3 regions of the Shewanella sp. ZOR0012 genome follow, and region 3 is predicted to be linked to each of the others. Evidence: predicted binding sites of a transcription regulator. Region 3 holds the regulator's gene; each other region holds the start of a gene.
The links. Region 3 encodes sigma-54, which starts transcription at its own class of promoters, with help from an activator protein. Its sites were predicted from a motif close to GTTGGCACGNNNNTNGNNT; they were not measured.
Positions count from the first base shown of each region.

Region 1: a site for sigma-54 is predicted at 5,502-5,520, ahead of L976_RS09410 (BON domain-containing protein). Genes of this name have one in related genera too.
Region 2: a site for sigma-54 is predicted at 4,481-4,499, ahead of L976_RS19840 (flagellar hook-length control protein FliK). Genes of this name have one in related genera too.

Region 1 covers NZ_JTLE01000094.1:1,758,814-1,766,878, reverse strand. Annotated here, with positions in the region: gene L976_RS09435 (diacylglycerol kinase family protein) at 1-1,146, shown strand, start outside; gene L976_RS09430 (hypothetical protein) at 1,139-1,795, opposite strand; gene L976_RS23630 (L-dopachrome tautomerase-related protein) at 2,008-2,607, opposite strand; gene L976_RS23625 (major royal jelly family protein) at 2,608-3,084, opposite strand; gene L976_RS09420 (sigma-54 interaction domain-containing protein) at 3,192-4,565, opposite strand; gene L976_RS09415 (hypothetical protein) at 4,819-5,283, shown strand; gene L976_RS09410 (BON domain-containing protein) at 5,555-6,103, shown strand; gene L976_RS09405 (DUF3224 domain-containing protein) at 6,246-6,656, opposite strand; gene L976_RS09400 (hypothetical protein) at 6,780-7,589, opposite strand; gene L976_RS09395 (hypothetical protein) at 7,852-8,065, shown strand, end outside.
Region 2 covers NZ_JTLE01000094.1:4,126,554-4,134,618, forward strand. Annotated here, with positions in the region: gene fliF (flagellar basal-body MS-ring/collar protein FliF) at 1-699, shown strand, start outside; gene fliG (flagellar motor switch protein FliG) at 692-1,738, shown strand; gene fliH (flagellar assembly protein FliH) at 1,725-2,672, shown strand; gene fliI (flagellar protein export ATPase FliI) at 2,641-3,978, shown strand; gene fliJ (flagellar export protein FliJ) at 3,990-4,433, shown strand; gene L976_RS19840 (flagellar hook-length control protein FliK) at 4,584-6,209, shown strand; gene fliL (flagellar basal body-associated protein FliL) at 6,293-6,814, shown strand; gene fliM (flagellar motor switch protein FliM) at 6,855-7,886, shown strand; gene fliN (flagellar motor switch protein FliN) at 7,899-8,065, shown strand, end outside.
Region 3 covers NZ_JTLE01000094.1:3,573,055-3,581,119, reverse strand. Annotated here, with positions in the region: gene L976_RS17300 (KpsF/GutQ family sugar-phosphate isomerase) at 303-1,280, shown strand; gene kdsC (3-deoxy-manno-octulosonate-8-phosphatase KdsC) at 1,280-1,831, shown strand; gene lptC (LPS export ABC transporter periplasmic protein LptC) at 1,828-2,388, shown strand; gene lptA (lipopolysaccharide transport periplasmic protein LptA) at 2,375-2,926, shown strand; gene lptB (LPS export ABC transporter ATP-binding protein) at 2,923-3,654, shown strand; gene L976_RS17275 (RNA polymerase factor sigma-54) at 3,761-5,236, shown strand; gene hpf (ribosome hibernation promoting factor) at 5,265-5,552, shown strand; gene ptsN (PTS IIA-like nitrogen regulatory protein PtsN) at 5,555-5,998, shown strand; gene rapZ (RNase adapter RapZ) at 5,995-6,849, shown strand; gene L976_RS17255 (HPr family phosphocarrier protein) at 6,836-7,111, shown strand; gene mgtE (magnesium transporter) at 7,301-8,065, shown strand, end outside.

The sequences.
Region 1 (8,065 bases), 1.8 Mb from region 3:
CTCGGCCGCGGGCGATCCGTAATGGTGCTGGCCGCTTATCTTGTGTGCCGCCGCCCCGAGCTCAGCTTTGCCGAGGTGCTGCAACAGATTAAAAGCATTCGTAAAACCGCAGGGTTAAATCGCTGGCAACTTAAAGCGCTGGAGCAGATGTACACTCAAGGGGAAATCAAACTGCATAAGCGAGCCTGGATTATCGCCAATCCCGTCTCTGGCGCGGGTAAATGGCAGACCCATGGCGAACAAATTTGTACTGAACTGAAACGCTATTTTGAGGTGCAGTTAGCGCTCACCACGCCAGAGATTAGCGCCCAAACCCAAGCGAAAAAAGCCCGGCTTCAGGGCGCCGATATCATCATCGCTTGCGGGGGCGATGGCACAGTCACTGAGGTCGCTGCGGAGATTATCGACACCGATATCACCTTAGGCATTATCCCGTTAGGCACCACCAATGCCCTGTCACACGCCCTCTTTGGTTTAAGCAGTAAGCTGAATGCTGTCTCCCAAGCCCTTGATAATATTATCCAAGGCCAGACACAGACCATAGACACGGCGCGTTGCAATGAGCGACTGGTGTTGCTGCTGGTCGGCATTGGGTTTGAGCAGCAAATGATTGAGTCGGCGAGCCGCGAGCGTAAAAATGCTCTCGGCCAACTCGCCTACCTCGATGGTTTGTGGCGCGCGGTGAACACCAACACCAACCTCGAGTTGCAGCTAACTTTAGATGACCAAGCCCCAATGACAGTGCAAACCCACAGCCTAGTGGTTGCCAATGCCGCGCCTTTTACCAGCTTACTCGCCCAAGGTAAGGGCAAACCCAATATGACCGACGGCTTGTTGGATATCACTTGGTTAGATTCAAATAATGAGCCGAATGAACAGCTTATCAGTTTGGCTGAACTGGCTTTTACCGGCTGGATTAAAGAGGCCGCCAATAGCGACTCTGGAACCTCGGCCAACACAGGCAAAGTGAAACATGCCCACGCGAAAAAGGTGAAGATCAGCAGTCAGCCCCAATGCAAGTATGTGATTGATGGCGAGATTTGTGAGCCGGAGGAACTCAATATTGATATCCTGCCCGCCTCTTTGAAGGTGTTTGTGCCTTATCAAGAATCGACTGAAAATGCTATCGACCCAAAAATCACGTAAATGACACTATCGCGATGTTTATTAAGATAAAAACAGCAAGCGCAATAAGCACTCGCATAAAATTAAATTCACTCACTTTGGGGTGGGATTTTTGAGGACTATTGCTAAAATCCTGAAACTTACAGCCTATCGCTTGCGCGCATTGCTGCAAAACTTGCTGTAATTCCTGCTTGTCAGTGCTGTTAGCCAATTTCAATTGACTCCCTTTAGGCTGCTGCACTTGTAAATAGGCGAGATAGTGATCGACCGTATCTTCCGCTTGGCGGTTACGGTCGAGCTGGTGCCAATGGGTTGTTTGTAGCAGATAGAGTTGCACAGCATTAATATCTGAAAAGGCATAGGCGCGCCAACGCCACAATCCAGGCGACTTCCCATTGAATACACCTTTACCGAGCCACAATTGCTGTCGCTCGGTATCTAACCAAGATTGTTGCCGAACTAACGCTAGCGGCAGTACAGGGAACAACAGAAAAAATGCCACCCAACCAAGCACAAGCCGTAACACGGGCTCGGGTTGTAACCAGGCCGCCCTCGCACAAAGCAATCCAAGCACTAACAAGGCAACGGCAAAAAACCACAGTAGAGGTCGGTACTGGGTACTCAACGCCTTGAGATAAAGCGCACTCTTAGGAGGTTGATTAAGTGTCACTGAACTTGTTCCTTGTTCCAAAAATTATCTCACCATCTCAAATTGACCTGTGCTAGTAACAATATGAGGCATTGATAGTTTACACAATCAACACCTAACTTATTTTTAGATCCTTTCGAGTTAAACCAACGACTCACATCAATGGAAATAACCGTTGCGATATCGCTCATACTGCAACGAAAAGCTGCAACTTTGCAGTTGCAGCTAAGGTGTTATTGACCCGCAGCGGTATCCTCACCAGTCCAGAGTCGCATGATGCGATAAGGTGGTTTGGCTGTTTCAGCTTCGCCATTAAAGGCTTTTGCTTTATGCAATTGATTCACTGAAATATATAACCAGCCCGTTTCACCAAATTGCACACTATCGGGAAAATCCAGTAGTGGAGAACTGACCGCTGTTGATAGCGTACCTTTGTTATCTAACATAGATATGGCATTGTGGTTCAAATTGGTGAAGTAATGATTACCTTGTTTGGACGTTGCAGCGCCATCTGACACTGGCTTAGCTCCGACTAATTTTACAGTCGCGATAATTTTATCATTATTGCCTGTTTGTAAAGCCGCAGTCGATAACTGATACCAGTGAGTACCATTCATTGCACCATAATAGAGTGTACTTCCATCGGCAGATAAACTGATGGGATTGACCGCGACACTAGCAACCTTGCCATTAAACAATGTTGTTTTGTTATCTATGTTCATTACTGCATCCGCTTCGGCCTGCAGCGAGCTATGACCTGAAAAACGTACGGTATGACCATCGTCGATACGCACTGCTAAGAGGCCTGGGTTGGCGATATCGGCTAAATAAATCTAGCCTTTTTGTGAATCGACAACCAGATCCTGCATAAAGCTGCCTTTGGGCGCGAGTGCTTGTGGTAGGACAATTTGTTTATATAGACTGCCATCCTTAATGTTGAATCCCCAAATCCTCGTCTGACCTAATTCTAACCCCATATCTGCGGTCCAGAGGTGTCCAGCTTTGTCCTGAGCAATCCCTAATAAGGTATCAAATTGAGTCATATTGGCAGTCGAAGCTTTTTGTAAATCCATTGAAGGCCAAGCTTTGTAAGCATTGGTTTCACGATTAACTTCAATCAGTTGTAAACCTGACGGCGTATCAAGTGGATGTACCGTGGCAAAAATCCGACCTTGTGCAGTGACACTGACATTGCCAGGTCGTATTGGCAATTCAGCGACTGTTTCAAGACTTCCTACCGCTGGGGTAGCGTTTACAAAACTACTGGCAGTCAAAGAAAGCCATAATGCTGTCGTAAATAAGTGTTTCATATTCTATCTCCGCTTTTCTGTTTAAGGGCTGTAGAATAGGAGTTATTATTTACAAAAAAAATAGTGTAAAAATCGGCTCTGTTTCAATATTAATTTGATAATCAGCACTATTCCGCCGTCGGCTCACCCGCTTCGACTTGTTGCTCGTACTTGCTGAGCTTGTTGTAGAGGGTTTTTACACTGATACCAAGCTGCTCGGCGGTGTCGGTTTTATTGCCCTGACTCGTTTCAAGCGCTTGGTAAATGGCGATTTTTTCCAGCTCCTCAAGGCGCATACCTTGGGGGATCACCACATTTTCCTCCGCAGTCGTCTCTTTTTCCGCACTGGGCGTCAGCTGTAAATGCTCAGGGGTAATCTCATGGTCCGCCAGAATATAAGCGCGCTCAATAGCATGCTTTAACTCGCGCACATTCCCCGGCCAAGCGTGGGCCGCAATCGCCTCTAAACTTGAGGACGAGAACACTTTGCTCTGTTTTTCCGCCGCATTGCGATAGGCCAGAAAATGCTTCGCAAGTCCGACTATATCTTCCCCGCGCTCCCGCAATGGCGGCACTTGAATGGGGAAATGCGCTAAACGAAAGTACAAATCTTCCCGCAGTTGCCCTTGCTCAATCGCCACTAAAGGATCGCGGTTTGTCGCCGCCACAATGCGCACATTGGCCTTGAGAACCTTAGGGCTGCCGACGGGACGATATTCATTATTTTCGAGCACTCTTAATAGCTTAACTTGATGCTCGATGGGCATTTCGGTGACTTCATCGAGGAATAAGGTGCCGCCTTCGGCCTGCTCAAATACCCCTTGGTGATCGCGAGTCGCGCCGGTGAAGGCGCCTTTAATATGGCCGAAGAGTTCACTATCGACCAATTCTGGGCTCAAGGCGCCGCAGTTAATCGCAATATAGGGCTTATTCACCCGCGGGCTGGCTAAGTGAATGGTATTGGCGACCAGTTCTTTACCCGCGCCACTCTCACCGATAATCAACACATTGCTCTCGGCGGCCGACACGCGGCGGATAGTGCGGTACAAACGGTGCATAGGTAACGAGGAGCCCACCAGCAAACCATATTGGTCTAACTCGCTAGCATAGGGACGAATGCGCGTCGAGGTATTGGCAACCAGATGCTGGGCAAAATCGGCTAAGGTTTCGCACAGCAAGGACATATCGATGGGTTTACGGAAATGGTAGCCCGCGTATTTGGACAATAGTGTATCGAGGTGAGGATTCGGCAGGCCGTCGGAGAGGAAAATAAACTCCACATCCGCAATGGCGCTGGACTCGAGTAAGGCTAAGTAATCTTCACGGCTAAGACGGGGCAGCTCAATGATCGCCACATCGATACGATTGGCCTCCAGCTGACTAATCCAAGATAAATCATCGCTACTGCGTAGCTTGTTGTAGGTCTGCGCGCCCTCGAGCTTCACTAATGCCTGCTCGGTTTCGACGTCCTGTAGATGATAGAAAAGCGTTGGTCGGATCATCTTGTGCCACTCCCTGTGAATAAGGAATCACTGTATGCCAGCTGTGAAACTTTAACAATCTTAACGGTAAGAGTTGCCGACAATAGTCGGCCTACTGGCGACAATAGATAAATATCATCAGTTAAATCAAACCATTAACTTATCATTAAAAAGTGAACGAAATATGCATAGAAGCTGAATGAAACTGATATTTCCATGAAAATGTGGGCAATCCGTGTCGGCGGAGCTGCCCAAACTACCACAGGAGGTCGTTATGACGTCTAATGTTGCGCAACATCAGACCGAGCTGAGCGCCGATATTAAGCTGGTTAATGAGTTAATCGAGCTGACGCAAACCGGCGTGGATTTTTATACTCGGGCCAATACCACTGTCGATGACTACAGCCTAAAACGCATTTTTATTGCCCAAATCAACACATACCAAGGGATGTTGGCGCGATTTAGGCAACTGCTCGCCCAATCATTACAGTACATAGGCCCGCACTCGGTGCCGCCGTCGCAGACTCGGCCCTATGCCGATGTCGATGCTTTACTTATTAAACAGCAACTCGCCGATGCCCTCACAGTGCTCTGCGAGCTTGAGCGTCAGCGCCTTAACCACCTCAAACAGTTAATTAAAAAAGCCAATCACCCAAGGTTAATCAGCCAATTGGCCGAGGATATTGCTTGGCTACAAATCCATTTGGATACCTTACACCTGCGTAGCCAAGCCCTGTAAGGCAGCAATGCCAGCCAATAACGCGGCCAACTGAGCCGCGTTTTTGTTGCCTGCGATCTGGCGATTCTTAACGCCTATCTTGCTTAAGCCCAATCGCTTTATCACCCTCGGTAATATTTACATTTTGTCGGTAAAAAGCGCCGAGCTTGCTTTTGGATTAAACAGTCGAAACGAGCCGAAAACAAATATAATTATCTTAAAATCAATCAGATAAAAATATTGGCACGATTCACGCTTTAGTCCCTTCGAGATAACAACGGAGGATATCATTATGAAAAACACGACAACTTTAGCCTTAACCACCTTACTTGTCGGTTCTATCAGCTTAAATGTGACCGCCGCACAGGATTGGAAAGACGATGCCAAAGATGCTTGGCTCGATGGCAAGGCCGAAACGACTTTGTTGCTCAATACTAACCTCAACTCCTTTGACATTATGACCGACGTGAAAAACGGCCATGTGACCTTAACCGGTAAAGTGGAGAGCAGTGTCGATAAGGCGCTCGCAGCGGAGCTGATCAAAAGCTTGGACGGGGTAAAAGGGGTTGAAAACAAATTAACCGTGATGAATGAAAACGAGAGCACCAGTGAGGTAGTGAAGACCTTAACCGACTCTAAGGTCGCAACTGTGGTGAAAACCCGCCTGTTGTTCTCGACCGACGTTTCTGGCACCCAAATTAATGTAGACGTTGCCGATGGCGTAGTGACCTTACAGGGTGAAGTGGCCAGCGATGCCGAGCGTCAATTAGCCCTGACCATTGCCAAAAATACCGATGATGTGAAAAAGGTCGTCGATAAGATCAAAGTCAAAACCTCATAATGGTCTTAACATTCAGCCCTTGCTAATTCAGCTCTAGATACTCTTGATAACTCAGATGTTGGTATTAGTCACTCGGGCAAAAACCACAAAACCAGCTTCGGCTGGTTTTGTTTTATCAGCGCGATGTTATGTTAATCATGCCTTAGGCTTCCTGTTCAAAGCAGAAGCTAAATTCATAAAAATGCTGACCGTTTTCAATGCTTATCGCCATAGTGCCATATAGCCCTGTGAGTTCACCCGCGCCAGAATGGGGAACGACCTCAAGGTGTAAGCGGTTTTGTCCATCGGTCATAATGCCAAAATGTTGCAGCACAAAACTGCCCTGTCTGCCGCACAGTTTACCCACGACTTGTTCAATCGCCACATAACCAGCAGAGCCTTTTACCGCGGTCATGGCACTGAGCATTTCGCCTTGGCTGCGGGCCTCTAGCTCACCATAAAAGGTTTTATCTAAAGTCATTCTGCCCAAGTTCACACCACCCACACCTGTGGCATAGGCATTCTCGGGATTGAGCTTAACATCAAATTTGCCTGTGACTTTGGTCATTTCCATAACACGCTCCTTGTTTTAATTTTATGCTTTATGCCAAAACCTTCGCTTTCCGGCCGCTAGATGAAATAAATACCTCAGCCGCAGCTGAGGTAAAATTAACTTAGCATAAGCCCCGCTCTAAACCTAATGCAGCGCTTTGATTTCTGATTCACTGACACCGATTTTAAGGGTTTTAATTACAGTTGGCGGTGTTGTCATGGGTTGATCAGCCGCCCTCTCACGGTAAGTAACAGCTACTTTAAATGGGGATTCAAAGGGATAAACAGGTTCAATATTATCGACCTCAATACGATCGCCAATAAATACACTGCCTAAGTGCTGCACACGATTTTGGCCATAATCTAGGCTAAACAAGCCGAGATACCAGAACACACCTGAACCTTGGTTAGTCACAATAAAAGGCGCCACAAAGGGCATGGTTTGCTGCTGTGGATCATCCTGTAATGGCGCATCACTTTGGGTATCAGGCTCTAAAGCGGGGTCAAAATTAAGCGGAGTAACTCGTAAATAATCTAATAACACTCGGCCTTTAGCCTCGCCATCCTGATAATCCCCAATAGCAAACTCCGTTTGTTTAACGTTAATAAAGTGGGTTAACACTACGGCTTTGTGGCTGTCCGGTAAGCTCACTTCAAATTTATTAGCGGTATTTAAGCTAAACAGCTTAAGCATCACTTCGGAGGCATTAGCAACGGGCTTGACTTCACTGGGTACCACAGATTCAAGCGCATCTTCACTGCTTAATAATTTGGCTTCTTGGGCTTTTGCCTTAGCATCAGCCTGCGCCATGGCCTCATCGTATTGCAATACTTGGCCATCTTCCATGACCATGTAAATATCATCATTGGTCATGTTAAAGCGATAAACTCCCACGGCAAGAATACTCAGCACTAGGACTGTCGCCGCGATGGTGACTTTAACAAACATACTCATTTTCTCCCCCAATAGCCTAAGTGCTGTATCATTTGCGCTGATGGCAAAACCAGCCTTGCTGATAGCATCAAAAAATCGCTCTTTCTACAAGGCCAAAATCGCATATTTTTGCTTTAGTCAGCACAAGTTCAGCAAGTTAACCCATGCTGGCATATATATGATTCAGCCTTTTCATTAATGTTCGCAATCGGGCTATAATTCCTTGGCTTAAACGACACCAGCAGTCTTAAACAACGATCGAGTATTAAGGATTTAATTGCCAATGACCAATGCCTCTACTAGCCCATTTGCCGTGTTAAACCAAACCACGGCACACTCGTTTAATGAACAGAAAAACTTAATTAAGCGCGTCTTTAAGGGCAAACCAGTGCAATGTCCAAGCTGCAATCAAACCCTCAAAGTCATCTTGCCCGAGACCGCCAAAGCCGAGCAAGCCGCAGGCATTTTCTGCCCAAAGGGGTGTACTGATATCGAAC
Region 2 (8,065 bases), 550 kb from region 3:
CAGGAGGCTGATAAAGCTACCGAAAGTGTTACCGCAGGTAACTCGCACCGCGAAGCCACTCGTAATTTTGAATTAGACACCACCATCAGCCATACCCGTCAGCAAATTGGCGTAGTGCGCCGCGTGAGTGTGTCAGTTGCGGTGGACTTTAAACCGGGCGCTGCGGGTGAAAATGGGCAAGTGGCACGCGTTGCTCGTACCGAGCAAGAATTAACCAATATCCGCCGTTTGTTGGAAGGTGCGGTAGGCTTTAGCGCGCAGCGGGGTGATGTTTTAGAGGTAGTCACTGTTCCCTTTATGGATCAATTGGTTGAAGATGTGCCTGCCCCTGAACTTTGGGAACAGCCTTGGTTCTGGCGTGCAGTAAAGTTAGGTATCGGTGCCTTAGTTATCTTAGTGCTGATCCTTGCCGTGGTGCGCCCAATGCTCAAACGTTTAATCTATCCTGACAGCGTTAACATGCCAGACGATGCAAGATTGGGTAATGAGCTCGCCGAGATTGAGGATCAATATGCTGCTGACACCTTAGGGATGCTCAATACCAAAGAAGCAGAGTATAGTTATGCCGACGATGGCTCAATTCTTATCCCTAATCTGCATAAAGATGATGATATGATTAAAGCTATCCGTGCGCTTGTGGCCAATGAGCCCGAGCTTTCAACCCAAGTCGTGAAAAACTGGTTACAAGACAATGGCTGAGAATAAATCAAAAGACGCCGCTGAAACCTCAAGTTTCAATATTAAGGATCTCAGTGGCATCGAAAAAACGGCGATTTTACTGTTAAGTTTGAGTGAAGCCGATGCCGCCTCTATTTTAAAGCACTTAGAACCTAAACAAGTGCAAAAAGTGGGTATGGCAATGGCGGCCATGGAAGACTTTGGTCAGGAAAAAGTCATCGGAGTGCATAAGCTGTTTCTCGATGATATTCAAAAATATTCTTCTATTGGCTTCAACAGCGAAGAGTTCGTCCGTAAAGCGTTAACGGCGGCCCTAGGTGAAGACAAAGCTGGTAATTTAATTGAACAAATTATCATGGGCAGCGGCGCCAAAGGTTTGGATTCCCTTAAATGGATGGATGCGCGCCAAGTCGCGACTATCATCCAAAACGAACATCCACAGATCCAAACCATTGTTTTATCGTATTTAGAGCCAGATCAAGCCGCAGAAATTTTCGGCCAGTTCCCTGAGAATACCCGCTTAGACTTAATGATGCGTATCGCCAATCTTGAAGAAGTGCAACCTGCAGCATTGCAAGAATTAAACGACATCATGGAGAAACAATTCGCCGGCCAAGGTGGTGCGCAAGCAGCGAAGATGGGCGGCCTAAAGGCGGCGGCCAACATTATGAACTACCTCGATACGGGTGTTGAAAGTCAGTTGATGGAAACCATGCGCGAAACCGACGAGGAAATGGCGCAGCAAATCCAAGACTTAATGTTTGTATTTGAAAACCTTATCGATGTGGACGATCGTGGTATTCAAACCTTGCTGCGTGAAGTGCAGCAGGATGTATTGATGAAGGCGCTGAAGGGCGCAGACGATCAGCTCAAAGATAAGATTTTAGGCAATATGTCTAAACGGGCCGCCGAATTGCTGCGTGACGATTTAGAAGCCATGGGCCCAATTCGGATCAGCGAAGTGGAAATCGCCCAAAAAGAAATTCTGTCAATTGCACGTCGGTTAAGTGACAGTGGTGAAATCATGTTAGGCGGCGGTGGTGGCGATGAGTTCCTCTAATCGGAGCGACAATAGCGACAATAAATTGTCCCACAGGGGGGTCAGCGACGCTGAGCTTGAGTTTAGCCATTGGCAATTGCCCGATGTGACCCAAACCGAAGAGGTGAGTATTTCAAACCTCTTTGGTTATTCGCCGCAGCAAGCGCCGAAGGCGGTGGCCGCCGAAACCATTGCGCCACCCACCATGGCGGAAATTGAAGATATTCGCGCTCAAGCCGAAGAAGAAGGCTTTAACGAAGGTAAGACACAAGGTTATGCCGAAGGACTGGAGCAGGGCAGACTTGAAGGTTTAGAGCAAGGCCATACCGAGGGCCTAGCCCAAGGTCATGAGCAAGGGCTTGAGGCTGGGCTTGCTGAAGCCAAGGCATTAGTCAGCCGCTTCGAAGGGCTGTTAAGCCAATTTGAAAAGCCATTGCAAATACTCGATGGCGATATTGAACATTCCTTAATGACACTCACTATGGCGCTGGCTAAATCTGTGATTGGTCATGAACTTAAAACTCATCCAGAACAAATCCTGTCGGCGCTACGTTTAGGGGTCGAATCTCTGCCAATCAAGGAGCAAAGCGTCAGTATTCGCATGCATTCCGATGATGTTGCCTTGGTTGAAACCTTATATTCTAGTACCCAATTGAACCGTAATCAGTGGCAATTAGAGGCCGATCCTAGCTTAACGGTGGGGGATTGTATTATCAGTAGCCAACGCTCGTTGGTCGATTTAACCCTTTCCTCACGGATTGATGCTGTGTTTGAATCACTGCGTAATCAGCAATCTCACTTAGCGTTACAGCAACAACAGCGACAAGCTGCACTTGATGACGAAAATGCCGCTAAAATCGTCCCTAAATCGACACTGGACGATAATGAACTGTTAACACAACCGCAAGCTGATGGAGAGCAAGATGCACAATCGCCGCCATCAACTGCTGAATAAACTGAATCATTGCATCAATAAAGTGCCCCCATTTCGCGCCGTTGCCTGTGGGCAATTAGTGCGCGTTGTCGGCTTAACCTTAGAGGCAAGTGGCTGTCGAGCACCCGTCGGTAGTTTGTGTTCTATTGAGACCATGGCTGGAGAGTTAATTGCCGAAGTCGTTGGTTTTGATGATGAATTATTATATCTCATGCCAATTGAAGAGCTGCGTGGCGTGTTACCTGGCGCGCGGGTTGTTCCCCTTGGAGAGCAGGCGGGTCTGAATGTGGGCTTATCCCTGTTAGGGCGCGTGCTCGACGGTAATGGTGTGCCGTTAGACGGCCTCGGCGCATTATCTACCGAACAGCAGGCGCCAAGACATAGTAACGCCATCAACCCACTTTCTCGCCGTGCGATCACTGAACCACTCGATGTGGGCGTTCGCGCCATCAATGCCATGTTAACTGTTGGCAAGGGACAACGTATGGGCTTGTTTGCGGGCTCAGGTGTGGGTAAGAGTGTGCTGTTAGGTATGATGACCCGAGGTACCACGGCCGACATTATTGTGGTGGGGCTCGTTGGGGAGCGTGGCCGCGAAGTTAAAGAATTTATTGAAGAAATCCTAGGTGAAAAGGGGAGAGCGCGTTCTGTTGTGGTGGCGGCACCCGCCGATACTTCACCGCTGATGCGCCTTCGCGCCTGTGAAACCTCGACTCGTATCGCTGAATATTTTCGTGATTTAGGCTATAACGTATTGTTATTAATGGATAGTCTGACTCGTTACGCCCAAGCGCAGCGTGAGATTGCCTTGGCAGTCGGTGAACCGCCGGCGACTAAAGGTTATCCACCTTCGGTATTTGCTAAATTGCCGCGTCTGGTTGAACGGGCGGGTAATGGCGGGCCTGGACAAGGTTCTATCACCGCATTTTACACTGTACTAACCGAGGGCGATGACCAACAGGACCCGATTGCCGATGCTTCTCGGGCGATCCTCGATGGTCATATTGTGCTGTCACGATCGCTTGCTGATTCTGGGCACTATCCTGCCATTGATATTGAGGCTTCTATTAGCCGTGTGGCGCCTATGGTAATTTCCAATGAACATCTTGAGGCCATGCGCCGCGTCAAGCAAACCTATTCCCTTTATCAGCAGAATAAGGATCTGATTTCGATTGGCGCTTATGCACAAGGGAGCGATCCTCGTATTGATAATGCGATACGTCTACAACCTGCAATGAACGCTTTTCTGCGGCAAACCATGCGTGATGCCTTTAGTTTTGCTGATAGTCAAATGATGCTCGGGCAACTCGCTGCGCAATGTAAATAATTGAGGCCGTTATGGCGAATGCCGATCCCCTATTACTCGTATTAAAGTTAGCCCTCGATGCCGAGGAACAGGCTGCGCTACTGCTAAAGTCGGCACAACTTGAGTGCCAAAAGCGCCAAAATCAGCTCGATGCGCTAAATAACTATCGCTTGGATTATATGAAGCAGATGCAGTCGCAGCAGGGGCAGGCGATTAGTGCGAGTCATTACCACCAATTCCATCGTTTTATTCGGCAAATCGATGAGGCTATTGCTCAGCAAAATCGTGTTGTAGCCGATGGTGAAAAGCAGAAACACTACCGTCAGCAGCACTGGCTAGAAAAACAAAAAAAACGTAAGGCTGTGGAACTACTTTTAGAAAATAAAGAGAAAAAGCGCCAAGTCATTGAGCTCAAAAAAGAGCAAAAAATGACGGATGAATTTGCTTCGCAGCAATTTTTCCGTCGTAAGAAGTAATTAACCAATCCGACAGTCAATAATACTCGAATTTTTAATATCCATTTGTTGGCATTTTATTTGCTTGATTTATGCCAGATATAGCCAAAGCCGTATAAATTGACGTTTGCCCACGCTCTTTTTCCTCTGGGCGGATGTTTAGGAGCTTTTATGCAACAAATGAACAATATCCTATTAGTATCTAATGCGAAAAATAGTGCTGGCTCAAGTAAAATGTTGGGGCAAGATGCTAATAGTGAAGACTTTTCTGCCGCTTTGGCTTCAGTGACATCTATTAGCTCATCCTCGACTAACACCAATGTTTCTCCAGATGTTTCTGCCAAATCGGCAAAACAGAAAACAGATATTGATGATACTAGTGCAGATGATGAAGCTGATATTAGCTTGATTTTTGCTCAAATAGGCATGGCAAACGAGATGAAAAAAGCGGCCGCTCCGAGCGACTCTTTGCCGCTTGAAGCTCAATTAACGACAGAAGATGCCGCTAGCATCTTAGCCCCTGCAACAGAGGATGGCGCTTTACCAACGGAAGAGACTATCAAGCCAACTTTTTTAGATGAGCTAGCGAAATTTGCTCAGTCAAATGAAGTTACCGTAACGAATGACACATTAGATGCACAAGTTTTAGAGCAAACGGGTACATTTGTTTTTCAACAAGAACGAGCATCTGCACTTCCAGAAGATATTATAAATAAACAAAATCAGTCAATTAATACAGTAGGTTTGATTGCAACGGCGAATACTGAAACTGTGGATAAGACTGGCGCTTCGACCGATGATACGCTTATAGATGATGCATCAATGCTTGCAGAGATGCGAACTGAAAAATGGGTTAAACCGCCAGAACCCCCCATTTTACCGATTGAAGGGGAATCTATCTCTGAAGCTAACAAGTTAGAGGCGAAAGAGGCTGAACTAAGCAATAAGTCGATAAATCTGTCGCTCCCATCAATTGATAAAACGACTGCGCCAACGGTTGGACAGTCACCGTCAATCAATACAGCTAATGTGTCAGTTACCGATGCTGATGCTGTGATATTAAACTCTACGACTAAAGAGCTTGATGCCTTAGGTGCGGTTTCGGTTGAGCCTAATGCTATTGACGACAATCCTTCACGCGCCGAAATTTCGGCAGGATTATTGTTAAAAGATGCCAAGTTAGCCGTCACACTGGATTCGCGGCAAGAAAACGCCTTATCTTCGCTCGATACTGGCCATGAAGAATCTGTTACAGAATTTAAGCCTGTTGATTTTAAAGCGGTATCGATACAACACTCTTTAGCTAACCAGCAAATTCAACGCCAAGAGATACCACAGGTTCATCTTTCCTTACGTCAAGGCGTTGAAAACCAAAATCAGATGCAGGAAATGATCCAGCGCTTTTCTCCTGTGATGAAACAGCAGCTTGTTACTATGGTTAGCCAAGGTATTCAACAGGCGGAAATTCGCCTAGATCCACCCGAACTTGGACACATGATAGTGAAAATACAAGTTCATGGTGAGCAGACGCAAGTGCAATTCCATGTTGCTCAGACACAGACCCGCGATGTGGTTGAGCAAGCGATTCCTCGTTTACGTGAATTATTACAAGAACAAGGCATGCAGCTCGCTGACAGTCATGTCTCTCAAGGTGACCAAGGACAACGCCGTGAGGGAGGATTTGCAGACAGTGGCGGTGCAAGTGGTGGAAATGTGGATGATTTCTCGGCAGAAGAACTCGATTTAGGTTTAAATCAAGCAACTAGTTTAAATTCGGGTATAGATTATTACGCTTAAGCAGGTAACCTATAGTAACAAAGTGGATTATAAACTGAGCCTTAATCCCATTCCCAAATTTAGCCTATTAAAGAGAACAGAAAATGGCCAAGGAAGAATCACTAGAACTTGAAAGTACTGAAGCACCAAAAAGTAAAAAGAAGCTATTTATTTTTATCGGTGTGGGTGTCTTTGTTGCGCTATTAATTGGTGGCGCGCTTTGGTTTTTCCTTGGAAGTAGTGAAGAGGCTCCTGTCGAGGCCGAAGGTGCTAAAACCGAAACGGCAGCGCCGGCTGCTGAGCCGGCATTGGCAGCTTATGTGCCGATGCCTCGCCCATTTTTATTTAACCTTCCAGGACCGGATCGCGCTCGGCTTGTCGAAATCAAAGTGCAACTTATGGTCAGAGGTCAAGATGATGATGTGTTGACCCAAAAGCACATTCCATTGATTGAAGATGCGCTGCTAACCACTTTTAGTGGTGCCGATGTGCAAAAGCTAAGTACACAGGCGGGTAAAGATGAATTACGACAATTAGCCCTGTTGAGCGTACAAAACACGTTGCAATCTGTAACGGGACGTAAAGTGGTTGAAAAAGTGCTCTTTACTGGTTTTGTCATGCAATAACCTTTCATCTTCAGCACCTTAAAGAGGCGAAGACAATACTGTGAGTGATTTATTAAGCCAAGACGAAATTGATGCGCTCTTACACGGGGTCGATGATGTCGAAGAGGATGATGAGCTTGATGCCGCTGGGCAGGAGGCTCGTTCCTACGATTTTTCTTCCCAAGATCGGATTGTGCGTGGTCGTATGCCCACGCTCGAAATTGTTAATGAGCGTTTTGCCCGTCACCTGCGGATCAGCATGTTTAACATGATGCGTCGCGCGGCCGAAGTGTCGATCAACGGCGTGCAAATGCTCAAGTTTGGTGAGTACGTACATACCCTATTCGTCCCAACCAGTCTGAACATGGTACGTTTCCACCCCCTAAAAGGTACTGCGCTGATTACCATGGAAGCGCGACTGGTATTTATTTTGGTGGATAACTTTTTTGGTGGTGATGGCCGTTTCCACGCCAAGATTGAAGGGCGGGAATTTACCCCCACTGAACGGCGTATTGTGCAGTTATTACTTAAAATTATCTTTGAAGATTATAAAGATGCTTGGGCACCCGTGATGGATGTGGAGTTTGATTATTTAGACTCCGAAGTTAACCCAGCGATGGCTAACATTGTCAGTCCAACTGAAGTCGTTGTCATTAACTCCTTCCATATCGAAGTGGATGGTGGTGGCGGTGATTTCCACATCACGATGCCATATTCGATGATTGAGCCAATCCGCGAATTACTCGATGCGGGCGTACAGAGTGATAAACAAGATACCGATATGCGTTGGTCGCAGGCGCTGCATGACGAGATTATGGACGTTAAAGTAGGCTTTGATGCCACCGTGGTTGAGCACGAACTCACACTCAAAGATGTAATGAACTTTAAGGCTGGGGATATTATCCCTATTGAATTACCAGAGTACATTATGATGAGAATTGAGGACTTACCGACTTACCGCTGTAAAATGGGACGTTCACGAGATAATCTAGCACTTAAAATTTACGAAAAAATCCCTCGTCCTGAGACGGTCAAATCCGAATTACAATTAGTGACGCGTAAAGGCAAAGCTAGAGACATATCAGAATTATAAAGGTGGAGTGAGATGAGTACAGATGATGATTGGGCAGCAGCGATGGCCGAACAAGCTCTGGAAGAGGCTAATGCCGTTGATCTTGATGAGCTAGTGGATGACTCACAGCCGATTAGCAAGGCAGAAGCGGCTAAGTTAGATACCATTTTAGATATACCTGTGACGATTTCGATGGAAGT
Region 3 (8,065 bases):
ATAATGTGAGTACAACTTAACTTAAAAACGCTATTGAGTTCTGCAATTAAGCATCAAACTGGCCATCATAGTTACCTTACTCACTGCGGGTGGCAAAAGGGAAATACCAAAGACGATGATATTGCTCAAGGCATTCAATGGCTAAACGATATATTCTGCCCTAATGCCTAGGCGCAGAGCTTAAACAATAGCATGCGACTCAAAGTAACAAGCCGTTAATTTTATCATCTTTATCGCGTACCAAATTGTGCTATTCCAATCCCATACGGGGCGACAAAGACAATGCAAGAAGAGAGATAGACATGGTAGACCAATCACAATTGCGCCAGTGGGGCTGTAAAGTCATCGATATTGAAAAATCGGCCCTCGACAATCTTTATCAATATGTCGATTCCGTTGAATTCGCCCAAGCCTGCGAGTTAATCCTCAACTGCACCGGCAAAGTCATCGTGATGGGGATGGGGAAATCTGGCCATATTGGTAATAAAATCTCTGCTACCCTCGCCAGCACTGGCACCCCAGCCTTCTTTGTGCATCCTGGCGAAGCCAGCCATGGCGACTTAGGCGTACTCTCTGATAATGATATTATCCTCGCCATTTCAAACTCGGGTGAATCGAGCGAAATCCTTGCGCTGATGCCCGTTATCCAACGTAAAGCCATTCCCGTGATTGCCATGACGGGCAAACCTGAGTCCACGATGGCACGTTTGGCCAAAATTCATTTATGTATTGAAGTGCCTGAAGAAGCCTGTCCGCTCGGGCTTGCGCCAACCTCGAGCACCACCGCAACCTTAGTGATGGGTGATGCGATGGCCATTGCGCTGCTGCAAGCCAAAGGCTTTACTCGGGAAGACTTTGCAATGTCTCACCCAGGCGGTGCCCTAGGACGTAAGCTGCTGCTTAAAGTCAGCAACGTGATGCACAGTGGCGATGATTTACCACTGGTTAAACACGATATTTGCATCACCGATGCCCTGTATGAAATCTCCAAGAAGGGCCTAGGCATGACGGCGGTGATCGATGAACAAAACAAACTCGTGGGTATTTTTACCGACGGCGACCTACGCCGCGTTATCGATGCCCAAGTCAACCTACGCACCACGCCTATCGCCGATGTGATGACGCGAAACTGTGTCACAATTACTGAAAACGTCTTGGCAGCGCAAGCGCTGCAAGTGATGGATTCCAAAAATATCAACGGCCTGATAGTGATAGATAAAGACAATCATCCTGTCGGTGCGCTCAATATGCTCGATATGGTTAAAGCGGGAGTCATTTAATGCCACAGCAAGGATTTTACGGCCCGATCAGCGATGATGTGTGGCAAAGAGCGCAAAAAATTAAACTGCTGATCTGCGATGTGGACGGGGTATTTTCTGACGGCCGCATTTATTTAAGCAACTCGGGTGAAGAGCTCAAAGCCTTCCATACCCGCGATGGTTATGGCGTGCGTTCATTATTGACCAGTGGCTTTAATCTGGCCGTGATAACAGGCCGCCAGTCTAAAATTGTTGAAAACCGCATGACGGCCCTCGGTGTAACCCATATTTATCAAGGTGTGGATAATAAATTTGTCCCCTATGAAGAACTGCTGTCGCTCTACAATGTCACACCAGAAGAAGTTGCCTATATCGGTGATGATATTGTCGACCTGCCAGTGATGAATGTCGTCGGTCTTGCCGTCTGTGTCGCCGATGGACATCCCTATGTGCGCCAACACGCCCATTTTGTGACCCAGTTAAATGGTGGTCATGGTGCGCTCAGAGAGCTGACAGATCTGTTACTTCTGAGTCAAAACAAATTTACCTCAGCCCATGGGATGAGCATATGAGTCGTGTGACCCTCGCCATTATTGCTTTTTTTGGTACTGCACTCGTGCTGTATTGGCAGGTCCAACAAAAACGCGGTGGCGATACCGATAGCAGCCTGAATGATACAGACAGGCCCGACTACATTATCGAAGATCTGCGCAGCATCGAGTTTAACGAGCAAGGACAAGTCAATAGTCGCGTCACGGCAAAGCACATGGAACACTATGAGCTTAAAAACCAAACCGACTTTATTCAGCCTGTCTATCTTGTGTATCCCGACCAAGGTAAAGCAAAATGGCAGATCAGAGCCGATCAAGGTCGACTCAACAAAGATACTGGCAAGGTTGTATTAGAAAATAATGTTATTATCGATGCCATCAGCCCTGGTGAACCGATACAAACCTTGTCCACCAGTTTTTTAGAACTCGATCTCAACACAATGATAATGACCTCTGACCGCATCATTTACGTCACAGGGAAAGATTTTAATATTCAAGGGCAAGGCCTTTATGCCGACCTTAACGCGCAGGAAGTGCAATTGACCAGTCAGGTAGTAGGAACCTATGAAGCAAAATAACATATTACTTGCCAGCCTAATGCTAATGATAAGCATGAATGCCTTCGCCAAGATCGGTGACTTACAGCAAGAAGTGAAAATTAAAGCCGTCAGTCAAACTGCGGACATTAAAAACAATCAGATCATTTTCTTCGGCCCCGTTGAAGTTGTTCAAGGCTCAATTAAAATCCATGCGGATCAACTCCGTGCATTTTCTGTCGAAGGCGAAAATAGTAAAGTCTTACTGGCTACAGGAAATCCAGCAACCTACAGCCAAATCCTTGATGATGGCCGCCCTGCATCTGCTAGCGCCAAAGAGATTCGCTATGAAATGGCCACTCGGACGTTGACCCTAACTGGTACAGCGACCCTAGACCAAGCGGGTAGTCAAGTTACAGGCAATTTAATTCGTTACGATATTATTCAGCAAAAACTGATCGCCGAAAGTAGCGGCAATGGTGATGATCGCGTAATTACCATTATTCAACCTGATAATTATCAGGAAGAACTCAAAAATACACCAACAGATAAACCTGTGAAAAAACAGGATTCTAAATGACCCAAATCACCTTAAAAGCACAGAATCTCGCCAAGAGTTATAAAAGCCGCCAGGTTGTCAAAGATGTCAGCCTGACAGTAAAAACGGGTCAAGTCGTCGGTCTACTCGGCCCTAACGGTGCGGGTAAAACCACCACCTTTTACATGGTCGTGGGCTTAGTTAAAAGCGATAAAGGCCATATCTTTATCGACGATGATGATTTAACCGCCGATCCTATGCATCTGCGTGCCCGCAAAGGTATTGGTTACCTACCACAGGAAGCGAGTATCTTTCGTAAATTAACCGTACACGACAACATCATGGCGGTACTGCAAACCCGTAAAGAGCTCAATAGTGACCAGCGCGAAGAAGCACTAGAGCAACTGCTAGAAGAGTTCCATATCACCCATATTCGTGACAGCCAAGGCATGTCCTTATCGGGCGGTGAACGTCGCCGCGTCGAAATTGCCCGCGCCTTAGCGGCCAACCCCAAGTTTATTCTGCTTGATGAGCCCTTTGCGGGCGTTGATCCGATCTCCGTTATCGATATCAAGAAAATTATCGAGCAGCTTAAGAGCCGAGGCCTTGGAGTACTTATCACAGACCACAATGTGCGCGAGACCTTAGACGTCTGTGAACATGCTTACATTGTGAGTCACGGTAATCTTATTGCCGAGGGCACACCCGCAGAGATCTTAGACAATCAGCAAGTTAGGGCTGTGTACTTAGGTGAACAATTCAGGCTATAGTTACTAAAACAAAGCTAATAAGCCTTGAATTTGAGAGCGCTAGGCTCCATCCATATGATATCAAGCGACCTAAACTCACAATAATAACCTAGGGATCAGCGGTAACATGAAAGCGTCACTCCAGCTCAAACTGGGTCAACAGTTAACCATGACGCCACAACTTCAGCAGGCCATTCGCCTGCTGCAACTGTCGTCATTGGAACTGCAACAAGAAATCCAGCAAGCCTTAGACTCTAATCCTCTTCTCGAGCTGGAAGAGGAGCAATTTGACGCGCCTAGCGAACGTAAGCAAGATATCGCCGATACCGACTTTAGCGAAACGACTGCCCAGCCACAGGAACAAGATAATTCCACCGTGGACATTGCCGAGTCGCTGACCAAAGAATCTCTGCCCGAAGAGTTACCCATGGATACCACTTGGGATGAAGTATTTACCGCATCGCCAAACTCAGGTTCTGGCGCCAGCCGTGAAGATGACATGCCCTTCCAAGGGGAAACTAGCGAGGGGTTGTACGAACATTTAGAATGGCAAAAAAACCTCACACCCTTCTCTGAAACCGATTTAGCCATTGCCACCGCGATTATTGATGCCATTGACGATCAAGGTTATCTCACTCAAAGCACTGAAGATATCCTCGAAGCCATGGGCAATCCCGAGATTGAACTCGACGAAGTTGAAGCCGTGCTCAAGCGTATTCAACATTTCGACCCCGTTGGTGTCGCGGCAAGGGATTTAAGCGAATGTTTACTGATCCAGCTATCTCATTTTTCGCCTGATACCCCTCACATCGAAAACGCCCGCATGCTGATCAAAGATCATTTAGATCTGATCGCCGCTCGCGACTTTAGGCTGTTAATGCGTAAGACCAAACTGAAAGAGGACGAGTTAAGGGACAGTATTGCGCTGATCCAAACCTTGAACCCTCGTCCCGGTTTACTCATCACCCCTGTCGATGAAGAATATGTGATCCCCGATGTATCGGTGTCGAAGAAAAACGGCCGTTGGGTGGTCGAATTAAACCCTGACTGCATGCCAAAAATCAACGTAAATCAGCAATATGCAGCAATGGCCCGAAGTTCAAAAAATCAAGCTGATAGCCAATTTATTCGTGGCCATCTGCAAGAAGCCAAGTGGTTTATTAAAAGCCTTGAAAGCCGTAACGAAACACTGCTCAAGGTGGCAAACTGCATAGTGCAATACCAACAGGGTTTCTTCGAATACGGTGAAGAAGCCATGAAACCTATGGTCCTAAACGATATCGCCGAGGCGGTAGAGATGCATGAGTCCACCATTTCACGGGTGACCACACAAAAATACATGCATACCCCAAAAGGACTTTTTGAACTAAAATATTTCTTCTCAAGCCACGTCGGGACGGATGATGGCGGTGAGTGCTCATCCACAGCAATCAGAGCTTTCATTAAGAAACTGGTTGCAGCGGAAAACCAGAAAAAACCATTAAGCGACAGCAAGATGGCTCAACTTCTGGCAGAACAGGGAATTAACGTTGCGCGCAGAACCATTGCGAAGTACCGAGAAGCGATGCTTATTCCCCCTTCCAATCAGCGTAAAAGTTTATAGCCTATTGTGAGTATCGGAGGACGTTTCTATGCAAATAAACCTAAGTGGACACCATATCGAGATTACTGAATCGTTACGGGCATATGTTGAGGAAAAGTTTTCAAAACTTGAACGTCATTTCGAACAGATCAATAATGTGCACGTTGTGCTCAATGTTGAGAAAATGCAACAGATTGCCGAAGCGAGAATCAACCTCACCGGTGGTGAAGTCTTCGCGACTTCAGAGCATGCAGATATGTATGCTGCCATAGACGTCCTGATTGATAAACTTGATCGTCAGGTTATTAAACACAAAGAGAAGTTAACAAAACACTAGCAATGGAACTTCGTACCATACTGCGGCCGGAGTGCACAACCTGCGCCACTCCGGGCAGTAAGAAAAAGGTACTGGAACTCATCAGCGACTTAGCCGCTGCCCAGTACCCCACCCTCTCATCTCAAGAGATCTTCGAAAGCCTCGTGGCGCGCGAAAAGATGGGTAGCACAGGTATAGGTAACGGTATCGCCATTCCACATGGTCGATTAACCGATATAACACAACCCATAGCGATATTGATAAAATGTGAGGAGCCGATAGCCTTTGATGCTATCGATAAACAACCCGTCGATATTTTATTTGCACTACTCGTGCCTGCCGACCAATGTCAGCAGCACCTAAGTACCTTGTCATGCATGGCTGAAAAGCTCAGTGACAAGCAAATATTAAAACAATTGCGCAAGACGCATGATGAAACGGAACTCTATCAGGTAATCATTGGATGAAACTGGTCATAGTGTCAGGGCGTTCAGGCTCAGGCAAATCGGTCGCACTTAGAGTGCTTGAAGATCTCGGCTACTATTGTGTCGATAATTTGCCTTTGCCTTTGATTGGCAGTTTGCTTGAACAGCTCAAAGGCAGTAACGATCTCGTTGCTATCAGTGTTGACGTGCGCAATTTACCAGAGCAAGACAAAGTGCTGGTTAAACAGCTTGCCAGCCTGCCTACGGGCACTGAACTCACCAGCTTCTTCTTAAACTCCAGCGATAAAGTGTTGCTCAAACGCTACAGTGAAACGCGGCGCTTACATCCCTTATCTAAGAGCCGAGTGTCACTGCAAGAAGCCATCAAGCTTGAAGGCAAATTGCTCGAGCCGCTGTCACAGCAGATGGATCACTATATAGATACCTCGAATCTGAATATCTATGAACTCAGCGACCAAGTGCGGCAAATACTCCTTGGCAGTGTCGATAAGGAACTGGTGATCAACTTCGAGTCCTTCGGTTTTAAGCATGGTATGCCGACCGAAGCTGACTTTATGTTTGATGTGCGCTTTTTGCCAAATCCCCATTGGGAACCGGAGCTTAGACCTCTCACCGGTTTAGATGAACCCGTAGCGGAGTTTTTAAATCGCCAGCCACTGGTGAATAAGTTCATCTGGCAAATCGAGAATTTGCTCGAAACCTGGTTGCCCCATTTAGAGCGCAATAATCGTAGCTATCTCACGATTGCGATTGGTTGCACAGGTGGCCAACACCGCTCAGTCTATGTAGCTGAGCAACTAGCTAAACGTTTTAGTAATGGCAAACATAAAGTCAATGCGCGCCATCGAGAGTTGAGCCATGCCAAAACTTGAGCGCCAAGTCACCATCTGCAATAAACTCGGCTTACATGCCCGCGCCGCCACAAAGCTCGTAGTGCTTGCTTCTGAGTTTGATGCCAGCATTACGCTGATCCAAGGTGAAAAACAGGCCTCTGCCGCCAGTGTATTGGGTTTACTCATGCTCGAGACGGGCATGGGTAAAACCATCACCCTCATCGCCGAAGGCCCGGATGCCGAGCCTGCACTTAATGCCATTTGTGCCCTTATCGACGCTAAGTTTGACGAAGCCTGCTGATGGTATCATCTCGATGATCCCTGCCGGTATTCAGTATCCTGTTTGGTTTTGATTTCAGCACCTTATACCAGTAAAACACATTTGTGACTCGACGCCCTCCCGTGCGCTAAATTACAATGTACTGCTGCGCTTTGGCTTAAGTCCTCAATAGCTAAACGCCAACCCATCCACCGCCGCCATGGAGGAAACATGCCTGTAGAAGCCTCAGACAGTTTACAAGCCGAACACCGTCTCGACCAACTGAGTCAAGCCCTCAACAGTGGTATGTTTGTGCATGTCAGGCAAATGCTACAAAATATGGCGCCGTCAGATATCGCATTGATTTTAGAATCGTCACCTCCCAAAGCTCGGCAAGTGTTATGGCAACTCGTCGATCAAGATCAGCTCGGGGATATTCTCGATGAACTCAGCGAAGAGTTAAAAGACCCGCTGATCAGCACCATGAGTCCAGAGCGAGTCGCCAAGGCTACCGCCAGCATGGATACGGACGATCTGGCTTATATTCTGCGAAGCCTGCCAGATACTGTGTATAAACAAGTATTACAGTCGATGAGTCTGCAAAACCGGCAGCGAGTCGAGCAAGCGCTCTCTTATCCCGATGAGACCGCAGGCAGCCTAATGAACACAGATACTGTGACCTTAAGACCCGATGTCAATATCGATGTGGTACTGCGTTATTTGCGCCAACGGGGCAACCTGCCCGACACTACCGATACTTTATACGTGGTGGATAAACACGATCGCGTGCTTGGTGGGGTCAAACTTGCGGATCTGCTCACCTGCGATCCCAATACTCATATCAGCAGCATTATCGATACCGATATCGAGAGCATTCCCGTGGGCATGTCCGACAGTGAAGTGGCACAACTGTTCGAGCGCCATGACTGGGTGTCAGCGCCCGTGGTCGATAGTGAGGGCAAGTTGCTCGGCCGGATCACCATCGATGACGTGGTG